2 linked regions of the Gemmatirosa kalamazoonensis genome follow. The protein of the gene in region 2 interacts with the protein of the main gene of each other region in a pairwise test. Links are inferred from orthologs where the notes say so. Each region holds a gene or a part of one and is shown on either strand. Other genes may lie near its edges.

What was found. Proteins that work in one complex are often made in the same cells at the same time.
Region 1: the proteins of gyrB (region 2) and gyrA interact in binary tests that used the Escherichia coli proteins (3 or more experiments, as listed by UniProt). The link is inferred for Gemmatirosa kalamazoonensis from one-to-one orthologs.

The regions. Positions count from the first base shown.
Region 1 is NZ_CP007128.1:2,785,180-2,789,667, forward strand. Bases 1-3,091 are described here. They hold gyrA (DNA gyrase subunit A), read left to right. Parts: upstream 1-331; coding sequence 332-2,851; downstream 2,852-3,091. Other genes in these bases: J421_RS11950 (hypothetical protein), read right to left, coding at 1-106; J421_RS11960 (threonine ammonia-lyase), read left to right, coding at 3,011-3,091. In the rest of the region: more of J421_RS11960, read left to right, coding at 3,092-3,997; J421_RS32750 (GGDEF domain-containing response regulator), read left to right, coding at 4,027-4,488. UniProt on the Escherichia coli protein: A type II topoisomerase that negatively supercoils closed circular double-stranded (ds) DNA in an ATP-dependent manner to maintain chromosomes in an underwound state.
Region 2 is NZ_CP007128.1:3,182,020-3,187,802, forward strand. Bases 153-3,140 are described here. They hold gyrB (DNA topoisomerase (ATP-hydrolyzing) subunit B), read right to left. Parts: upstream 2,638-3,140; coding sequence 667-2,637; downstream 153-666. Other genes in these bases: J421_RS13645 (hypothetical protein), read right to left, coding at 153-378; J421_RS13655 (DciA family protein), read right to left, coding at 2,809-3,117. In the rest of the region: more of J421_RS13645, read right to left, coding at 1-152; J421_RS13660 (PEP-CTERM sorting domain-containing protein), read left to right, coding at 3,245-3,853; DNA replication/repair protein RecF, read right to left, coding at 3,920-5,077; J421_RS13670 (enoyl-CoA hydratase/isomerase family protein), read right to left, coding at 5,074-5,783. UniProt on the Escherichia coli protein: DNA gyrase negatively supercoils closed circular double-stranded DNA in an ATP-dependent manner to maintain chromosomes in an underwound state.

The sequences.
Region 1 (4,488 bases), 400 kb from region 2 along the record:
GTGCGGCGGGGGCGTCGGGCGCGCCGGCGCACGCGGCGAGCAGGAGCGCGCCGAGCAGCGTGGCAGGCAGCGTGGCAGGGAGGCGCGGACGACGGAGCGGCGGCATGCGACGGCGGCGTGGGAGCGGCGATCCGGAGCTTAGCGCCGGGCGCGGCGCGAGCAAGCGGCCAGAAGGGCGCACGCGGGAACGGACGTCGCTCGTAAGTGTTTGATACAGAACGAGTTGCCAGGCAGGGCCCGGGTTGACTTCGGGGCCTGTTCAGGCGATATTTCGAGCTTGCCTCGCGGCCATCGTGGCCCGGGAGCCGAGCGCCACATCCGGACGTAGAACATGACCGCACCGAACAATCGCGAGCGGATCCTGCCCCGTCTCATCGACGAGGAGATCAAGGAGTCGTTCATCAACTACTCGATGAGCGTCATCGTGTCGCGGGCGCTGCCCGACGTGCGCGATGGGCTCAAGCCCGTGCAGCGGCGCGTGCTGTACGCGATGAACGACCTCGGGCTCACGCCGGGACGGCCGTACAAGAAGTCGGCGACGGTGGTCGGCGAGGTGCTCGGCAAGTACCACCCGCACGGCGACTCGTCGGTGTACGACGCGCTCGTGCGCATGGTGCAGGACTTCTCGCTGCGCTATCCGCTCGTCGACGGGCAGGGAAACTTCGGCTCGGTCGACGGCGACCCGGCGGCGGCCTATCGGTACACCGAGGCCCGGCTGACGCGCGTCGCGATGGAGATGCTCGCCGACATCGAGAAGAACACCGTCGACGAGGCGCCGAACTTCGACGACCGCCTCACGGAGCCGCGCGTGCTCCCGTCGGCGCTGCCGAACCTGCTGGTGAACGGCAGCTCGGGCATCGCGGTCGGCATGGCGACGAACATCCCGCCGCACAACCTGCGCGAGGTGGTCTCGGCGCTGCACGCGCTGATCGACAACCCCGAGCTCGACGCGGCGGGGCTGCGGAAGCTCATCAAGGGGCCCGACTTCCCGACCGCCGGCTACATCTACGGCCGCCAGGGGATCAAGGACTACATCGAGACGGGGCGCGGCCGCATCGTGATGCGCGCGCGCGCGGTCATCGAGGAGAAGGAGAGCTCGAACAAGAGCCAGATCGTCGTCACCGAGCTGCCGTATCAGGTGAACAAGGCGCGGCTCGTCGAGCAGATCGCCGAGCTGGTGAAGGAGCAGAAGGTCGACGGCATCAGCGCGCTGCGCGACGAGTCGGACCGCGACGGCATGCGCATCGTGATCGAGCTGAAGCGCGACGCGATCCCGCGCGTGGTGCTGAACCAGCTCTACAAGCACAGCACGATGCAGTCGACGTTCGGCGTCATCATGCTGGCGCTCGTGCCTGATCCGCACACGAAGCAGCTCGTGCCGAAGGTGATGCCGCTCCGCGACGTGCTGCAGCACTACGTCGAGCATCGCCACGACGTCATCGTCCGCCGCACGCAGTTCGACCTCGACAAGGCGCTCGAGCGCGAGCACATCCTCGAGGGGCTCAAGATCGCCGTCGACAACATCGACGAGGTGATCAAGATCATCCGCGCGGCGGCCGACACCGCGGTGGCGAGCGAGCGGCTGCAGAAGCGCTTCAAGCTCAGCGAGCGGCAGGCCGAGGCGATCCTCAACATGCGCCTCGCGAAGCTCACCGGCCTCGAGATCGACAAGCTGGAGGCCGAGCTGAAGGAGGTCCGCGCGACGATCGCCGACCTGCGCGGGATCCTCGCGTCGCGGCCGCGACGCATGGGCATCCTGAAGGACGAGCTCACCGAGGTCGCGGCGAAGTACGGCGACGATCGGCGCAGCGAGATCACGAGCGACGAGGGCGAGTTCACGATCGAGGACCTCATCGCCGAAGAGGACATGGTCGTGACGATCTCGCACTCGGGCTACATCAAGCGCACGCCGGTGACGACGTATCGTCGCCAGCGGCGTGGCGGGCGCGGGCTGTCCGGTCAGGATCTCAAGGACACGGACTTCATCGAGCGGCTCTTCATCGCGAGCACGCACGATTACATCATGATCTTCACGGACGATGGGCGCTGCTTCTGGCTCAAGGTCCACGAGATCCCGCAGGCCGGGCGCGCGACGCGGGGCAAGCCGATCGTCAACCTGATCAACGTCACGCCCGACACCGGCATCCGCTCGATGGTGCCCGTGCGCGAGTTCCGCGAGGACCAGTATCTCCTGTTCTGCACGAAGCAGGGCACGGTGAAGAAGACGTGCCTCTCGGAGTACGGGAACGTCCGCGCGAACGGCGTGAAGGCGATCAAGATCGAGCGCGGCGACGAGCTGATCGACGTGCAGGTCACGAGCGGCACGAACGACATCGTGCTCGCGACGAAGCACGGCCTGTCGATCCGCTTCCATGAGGCCGAGGTGCGCGACATGGGCCGCGACACCACGGGCGTGAAGGGCGTGGAGCTGCGGCCGCAGGACGCGGTCATCAGCATGGTCGTCATCAAGCGCGACGCGACGCTGCTCGTCGTGACCGAGAAGGGGATGGGCAAGGTCACGGACATCGACGAGTACCGCGTGCAGAAGCGCGGCGGCAAGGGGATCATCACGGTCAACCGCACGGAGAAGACCGGCAACGTGGTGTCGCTGATGGAGGTCCTCCCGGAGGACGAGATCATGCTCATCACGAAGCAGGGCATCATCATCCGCTCGGCGGTGAACGAGGTGCGCAACACGGGGCGCAACGCCCAGGGGGTGCGGCTCGTGAACCTGGACGCCAACGACATCGTCTGCTCGGTCGCGCGCGTCGTCGTCGAGAAGGACGAGGGCGGTGAGGCGGGCGAGGAGGCCGACGACCTCGCGCCGACGGGCGGCGAGGACGACCTGTAACCCAGAGGGCAGGAGGGCAGGAGCGCAGGAGGGCACGAGGAGCGGTTAGGCTCTCGTGCCCTCCTGCGCTCCTGCCCTCCTGCCCTCGGGGTCGCGCTCCTGCCCTCCTGCCCCGTGCCTTACTACATTGCGCCATCCGAATTACACGCTGCCGTTAGGATGACGACGACACTCGAGCCGCAACTCGTCTCGCTCGACGCGATCCGCGCCGCTGCCGCCGTGCTCGACGGGGTGGCGGTGCGCACGCCGCTGCTGTCGGCGGCCGACGTGGTGCCCGAGGGGCGCGTGTGGGTCAAGCCGGAGATGCTCCAGCGCGGCGGCGCGTTCAAGCTGCGCGGGGCGTACACGTTCATGAGCGCGCTCGACCCGGCGCAGCGCGCACGCGGCGTGGTCGCGCCGTCGTCGGGAAACCACGCGCAGGCGGTGGCCCTCGCCGCTCGGCTGTACGGCGTGCCGGCCACCGTCGTCATGCCGACCACCGTGTCGGCGGCGAAGCGCGCCGGTGCCGAGCGGCTCGGCGCGCGCGTGGAGCTCGCCGGCACGACGACCGACGACCGCATGCGCCGCGCGCAGGAGATCGTCGACGAGTCGGGTGGCGTGCTCGTGCCGCCGTACGACCATCCGACGATCGTCGCCGGTCAGGGCACGGCGGGGCTCGAGATCGTCGACGATCTGCCGACCGTGCGCATGGTGCTCGTGCCGATCGGCGGCGGCGGGCTGAGCGCCGGCGTGGCCACGGCGGTGAAGCTGCTCTCGCCCGACACGCGCGTGATCGGCGTCGAGCCGAGCGTCGCGCCGAAGCTCTCGCGCGCGCGCGCCGCGGGGCGGCCGGTGCACATCGGCGCGAACCGCGGCCTCGCCGACGGGCTGCTCGCCGTGCAGGTCGGCGACGTGCCGTTCGCGCACCACCAGCGCTACGTCGACGACGTGGTGCAGGTCGACGACGCCGCGCTCCCGCGCGCCATGCGTGCGCTGCTCGACCGGCTGAAGCTCGTCTGCGAGCCGAGCGGCGCGATCACGATCGCCGCGCTCATGGAGGGGCTCGTGCGCCCGGCATCCGATGGCGACACCGTCGCGGTGCTGAGCGGCGGCAACATCGAGTGGCCGGGGCTGGTCGCGCTGTTGGGCGACCAGCCTGGCGCGTGACGACGGCCCTCGACGCGTGGTCTCGCGACGTGGCCTCTGAGACTCGCGCGGCCGGCGCGCGCATCCTCGTCGTCGACGACGACGCGGCGGTGCGCCAGAGCGTCGCGTGGGTGCTCGAGGAGTACGGCTACGAGGTCGTCGCGGTGCCGGGCGGTGGCGGGCTGCTGGAGCAGCTCGACGGTGACGGGCGCCCGCCCGACCTGCTGCTGCTCGACATCCTCATGCCCGACGCCGACGGCGTGCAGCTGCTGGAGCGGGTGAAGAGCGACGAGCGGTGGCGCGACGTGCCGGTGCTCATGCTCTCCTCGGTGCCACCGGAGGAGGCCACGGTGCGCACGTTAGGCCTCGGCGCGGCGGACTTCATCCGCAAGCCGTTCCGCGGCCGCGAGCTCGTCGCGCGCGTGCAGGCGCAGCTCCGCGCCGGCGCCATGCTGCGCGCCACGCGCGAGTCGCTGCTGCGCGCGGAAGAAGAGCTGCGCCGCGCGCGCGAC
Region 2 (5,783 bases):
CGTGATGGTCACCCGGTAGCGGTACTGCGTCCCGTAGACGATCCCCGTGCTGGGCTGCACGAGATACAGCCGGTTGACCGACGTCGAGGTGAACGGGGCGCTCGGGTCCGACACGTCGAACGCGTTGTACACCGTGTTCCCGGCGCCGTTGGCGACGACGCTCGATCCGTCGGGCAGCGTGCCGGTGAGGCCCTGGAGATTGGTGTGCACGCCGTAGCTGAGGCGGTCCCCGACGGGCACCATGCGGACCACCCACTGGACCGTGCCGGAGAGCGGGATCTGCACGACACCGGTCGGCACCGCGCACACGCTGACGAACAGTCGCATGCCGATCTGGAAGGTCTGCACCGTCGGTGCGACGTCGAGCGCAGGGCGCACGGCGCTCGGCCGGGGGGCGCGGTGAGATCGGGGGACGCGCTGCAGGCCGCGAGCGCGAGCGCGGCGATCACGGCGGGGACGAGCCGCATCTGCGAACCTCCGGAGGCGGGGGGGCGGAGGAGGGACTCGAGCGCGGTGGCTGCGCGCGCCGAGGACCGGTGGAAGGGGGCGAACCGTGCGCTACCATATGCCCGGGTCCGCGAGCCCGCCAGCGGCCGATGCAAAGAAGGGCGATCCCCGGTAAGGGACCGCCCTCCTTGCATCGGCGGGAGCGCCGCCGGATCGAGCTCAGACGTCCAGGTTCGACACGAACTTCGCGTTCGCCTCGATGAACTCGCGCCGCGGATCGACCGCGTCGCCCATCAGCGTCTGGAAGATCTGATCGGCCATGAGCGCGTCCTCCTGCGTGACCTTGAGGAGCGTGCGCGTCTCCGGGTCCATCGTCGTGCGCCAGAGCTGCTCGGGGTTCATCTCGCCGAGCCCCTTGTAGCGCTGGATGTTGAGGTTCGCCTTGTTGCCGTCGCCGTTCATGAGGCGCGAGGCGATCGCGTCGCGCTCCTCGGCGCCGTAGGCGTAGTACTCCTCCTTGCCCTTGGCGACGCGGAAGAGCGGCGGCTGCGCGATGTAGATCATCCCGGCCTCGATCAGCTCGGGCATCTGCCGGAAGAAGAACGTCAGCAGCAGCGTGCGAATGTGCGCGCCGTCGACGTCCGCGTCCGTCATGATGATGACCTTGTGGTAGCGCGTCTTCTCGAGCTCGAACTCCTCCTTGATGCCGGAGCCGATCGCCGTGATGATCGTCCGGATCTCCTCGTTCGAGAGGACCTTGTCGATGCGCGCCTTCTCCACGTTGATGATCTTGCCGCGCAGCGGCAGGATCGCCTGGAACATGCGGTCGCGCCCCTGCTTCGCCGAGCCACCGGCCGAGTCGCCCTCGACGAGATAGAGCTCGCACATCTTCGGGTCGGAGAGCGAGCAGTCGGCGAGCTTGCCCGGCAGGTTGCCGACGTCGAGCGCGCTCTTCTTGCGCGTCAGGTCGCGCGCCTTGCGGGCCGCCTCGCGCGCCCGCGCCGCGCTCACCGCCTTCTCGATGATCCCGTTCGCCGTGCGCGGGTGCTCCTCGAGATACTGCGTGAGCAGCTCGTTGACGACCGAGCGCACGGCGCCCTCCGCCTCGGAGTTGCCGAGCTTCGTCTTCGTCTGTCCCTCGAACTGCGGCTCGCGGATCTTCACCGAGAGCACCGCCGTGAGCCCCTCGCGCACGTCGTCACCGGAGAGGCGGATGTCTTTGTCCTTCTTGGACAGCGCGCCCGACTTCTCGATGTACTTGTTGATGACGCTCGTGAGCGCGCTCTTGAGCCCCGTGAGGTGCGTCCCGCCCTCGTGCGTGTTGATGTTGTTCACGAAGGAGAACACCGACTCGGAGTACGAGTCGTTGTACTGCAGCGCGAGCTCGATGCCGATGTCGTCGCGCTCGGTCTCGATGTAGACGACCTCGGGGTGCAGCGTCTTCTTCGTGCCGAGGCCATTGAGGTACTGCACCATCTCGCGAAGGCCGCCCTTCGCGTGGAACAGCTCCTCCTTCGCCGGCGTCTCGCGCTCGTCGCGCAGCGTGATCTTCACGCCCTTGTTCAGGAACGAGAGCTCGCGCAGCCGGTCGCGCAGCGTCTCGTACGTGAAGACCGTCGTCTCGGTGAAGATCTCGTGGTCCGGCTTGAACCAGACCTTCGTGCCGGTCTGCTTCTTCGGCACGTCGCCGAGCACCTTGAGCTTCGTCTTCGTGTCGCCACGGACGAAGTCCATGTAGTGCTCCTTGCCGTCGCGCTTGACCCACACGCGCAGCCGCTCCGAGAGCGCGTTCACGACGGAGACGCCGACGCCGTGCAGGCCGCCGGAGACCTTGTAGCTGTTCTTGTCGAACTTGCCGCCGGCGTGGAGCACGGTCATCGCGACCTCGAGCCCCGGCTTCCGCTCCACGGGATGGATGTCGACCGGGATGCCGCGGCCGTTGTCGTCGACGGTGATGGAGTTGTCGGCGTGGATCGTGACCGAGACGGTGTCGGCATAGCCGGCGAGCGCCTCGTCGATCGAGTTGTCGACCACCTCGTAGACGAGGTGGTGCAGCCCGCGCGGCCCGGTCGAGCCGATGTACATGCCCGGGCGTTTCCGCACCGCCTCGAGCCCCTTCAGGACCTGAATGCTACCCGCGCCGTACGCCGCGCCGGTCGCCGCGGCGGGCGGTTCGATCGTCTTCGCCATGATCACTCCAGTCGTGATGCCGTGCCGCCGCGGCGCATTCGTGCGCGCCGAGGGAAGCCTCTGAATGTAACCCGAGAGGACCCCGAACGCAACTCGCCGACACCGCTGTAACCTATTGTTTTACAACGAATTACGGCCGAGGTTCCGGCGGCCCCGGCCGGCCTGCCGATCTCAGCGCTTGAGCACCAGCCGCAGCCGCCCGATCGGGGGACGGCCGGGCACCCCGTTGAGCTGCTTCAGCAGCTCCGGCTCGAGCAGCGACAGCTCCGTCATCCACGCGTGCGTGGTCACCGCCACGAACAGCGTGCCGTCCGGCGCCACCGACAGCGGCTCCGTCACCGCCGCGATCTGCGCCCCCACCAGCGAGGCCCACTCCGGCACGACCGACGCCTGCGCCACCCGGTCCGTGATGCCCGCCTGCGCGAGCACCGACGCGAGCACGTCACCGAGTGGGGTGGGACGGGAGGGGCGATCGGGCATCGGTGGAAGCTAGTCGGTGTGTCCGCGGCCGTACTGAGCATTGACAGAACAGCCGTACTGAGCCATAGTCGCCCGGCAGCTGGCAGCACCAGTCCCGCTTCTTCTATCCCTCCCGGAGACCGCCGCCATGCTCCGCCGTCCCGTCGCCGTCGCCGTGCGCTGCCTCGCCGCCGCCGTAGCGTTGCTCCCGGCCGCCGCCCGCGCTCAGGTCCACTTCGACAACCTGTCCGGCGGCAACGGTGCCGCGTACGCGGGCCACAGTGAGAACGGCTTCGACGTGGCCACCACCGGTGGCGCCTGGTTCGAAGCGCACGTGTTCGGCAACCCGGTCCCGTCGATCTTCGGTGGTCCGATCGGGAGCCCGTCGCTCTCGTCGCTCTTCGTCACCCGCAGCGGCGGGGGCGCGTTCACGTTCGGCAGCGTCGATCTCGTGAGCCAGAACGGCCGCAGCAGCTATCAGATCATCGGCTACTCGGGGATCAACTCTGTCTTCACGATGAACGGCTTCCTCGGCTCGAGCACGACGTTCGAGACGATCTTCAGCACCAACCCGGCGACGCTCATCGACGGGCTCTCCATCGCGATCGACCCGATCGGCCAGCCGACGTCGTTCAACCTCGACAACATCGAGGTCATCGCCGCGACATCGTCGGTGCCCGAGCCGGCGACGCTGCTGCTCACGGCGGCCGGCATGCTGGGCGTCGCCGGCGCGGCGCGGCGCCGCCGCACGACCTGACGCCGTCGCCGACTCGGATCGAGCGCCCGGAGCCGATCGGCTCCGGGCGCTCGTCTCGTCAGGCCCTCACGCACCGAGCACGCCGTCGCGGATCGTGGTCCGTTCGAGCCGCGTGAGCTCCGCGGGAATGTCGGTCGCGCGCGGCACGACGAGCACCGTCTGGCCGAGCCCCGCGTCGCCCAACAGCTCCAGGATGCGGTGCGCCCGGCGCGCATCCAGCTCGGCGAACGGGTCGTCGAGCAGGAACAGCGGCTCGCAGCCGCTCGCGTCGCGCAGCGTCGCCGCCTCGAGCAGCCGGAGCGCGATCGCCGCGGTCCGCTGCTGCCCCGCCGAGCCGTAGAGCCGCAGATCGCGCCCGCCTAACGTCAGCTCCAGATCGTCGCGGTGCGGGCCGGCGTGCGTCACGCCGCGCTTCACGTCGAGCAGCCGCTTCTCGGCGAGCGCGCGCTCCAGCGCCGTGCGCGCCGCCGCGACCGGATCGGCCGCGTCGTCCACGACGAGCGCGGAGGTGTAGCGCATGCGCGCCGCGGCGCGCTCGCCGATCGCCGCGCACAGCGCCGCGAAGGCGTCCGCCCGCGCCGCGCACCACGCGCGCCGCTCCACCCAGAGCACCGCGCCGTGCTCGGCGAGCGCGGGCTCCCACACCGCGGCGCGGCTCTCCCCGCGACCGGTGCGCGCCGCGTCGCGCAGCGCGGCGTTGCGGCGCACGAGCGCGCCGCGGTACGACTGCAGCGCCGAGAGATAGCGTCGCGACGTGAGTGCCAGCACGACGTCGAGGTAGCGCCGACGCTCGGCGGGACTGCCCGCCACGAGCGCCACGTCCACCGGCGAGAAGATCACGCTCGGCACCGCCCCGAGCGCGTCGCTGAGACGGGGCGGCTCGGCGCCGTCCAGCCGGACGCGCTTCTTCTTTCCCGTGCGCTCGAAGCCGACGCCGATCTCGTGCGCGCCGACCGACCCCGGGGGACGCGCCACCGTCGCGCCGAGGTGGAAGCCCGGCGCGCCGAACCGCACGAGGTCCTGGTCGCGCGCGCCACGCACGGAGCGGAGCAGCTGCAGGTAGTAGATCGCCTCGAGCAGGTTGCTCTTCCCGTGGCCGTTCTCGCCGATCACCACGAGCCCGTCGGCGGGGAACGGCACGTCCTGCCGCTCGAAGTTGCGGAAGTCACGCAGGGCGAGCCGGAGCAGCCGCACACGCGGCCGCGCCGCGTCGGGCGACGTCACCGCCCCGTGAACTGGGCGGCGCGCTTGGCGAGGAACGCGCCGGTCCCCTCGCGCATGTCGTCGGTGCTCGCGGACAGCCCGAACTGGTGCGCCTCCATCTGCATCGCCTCCTCGAGCGGCAGGTCGTAGCCCGCGTTCACCGCCTCGATGCAGAGCGCGAGCGCGACGGGCGCGTTCGCGAGCATCTGCTGGAGCATGGCGCGCGCGCGGTCGAGCAGCTCGGCGGCCGGCACCACCGCGTTCGCGAGGCCGATGCGGTACGCCTCGTTCGCGTCGATCATCTCGGCCGTCATCAGGAGCTGCAGCGCGCGCCCCTTGCCGACCAGGCGCGGGAGCCGCTGCGTGCCGCCGTACCCCGGGATGAGGCCGAGCTTCACCTCGGGCTGCCCGAACTTCGCCGCGTCCGACGCGAGGCGAACGTGGCACGCCATGGCCAGCTCGCAGCCGCCGCCGAGCGCGAAGCCGTTCACGGCGGCGATCGTCGGCTTCGGCGACGTCTCGAAGCGGCGGAACACGAGCTGCCCTCGGCGCGCCATGCGCTGCATCTCGAGCGTGCTCTGGCCGCTCATCTCGGAGATGTCGGCGCCGGCGACGAACGCGCGCCCCGCGCCGGTGAGGATCAGGCCACCGACGTCGTCGCGACCGATCGCCTCGTCGATCGCCTGACCGAGCTCGCCGATCGTGGCGGCGTTCAGCGCGTTGAGCT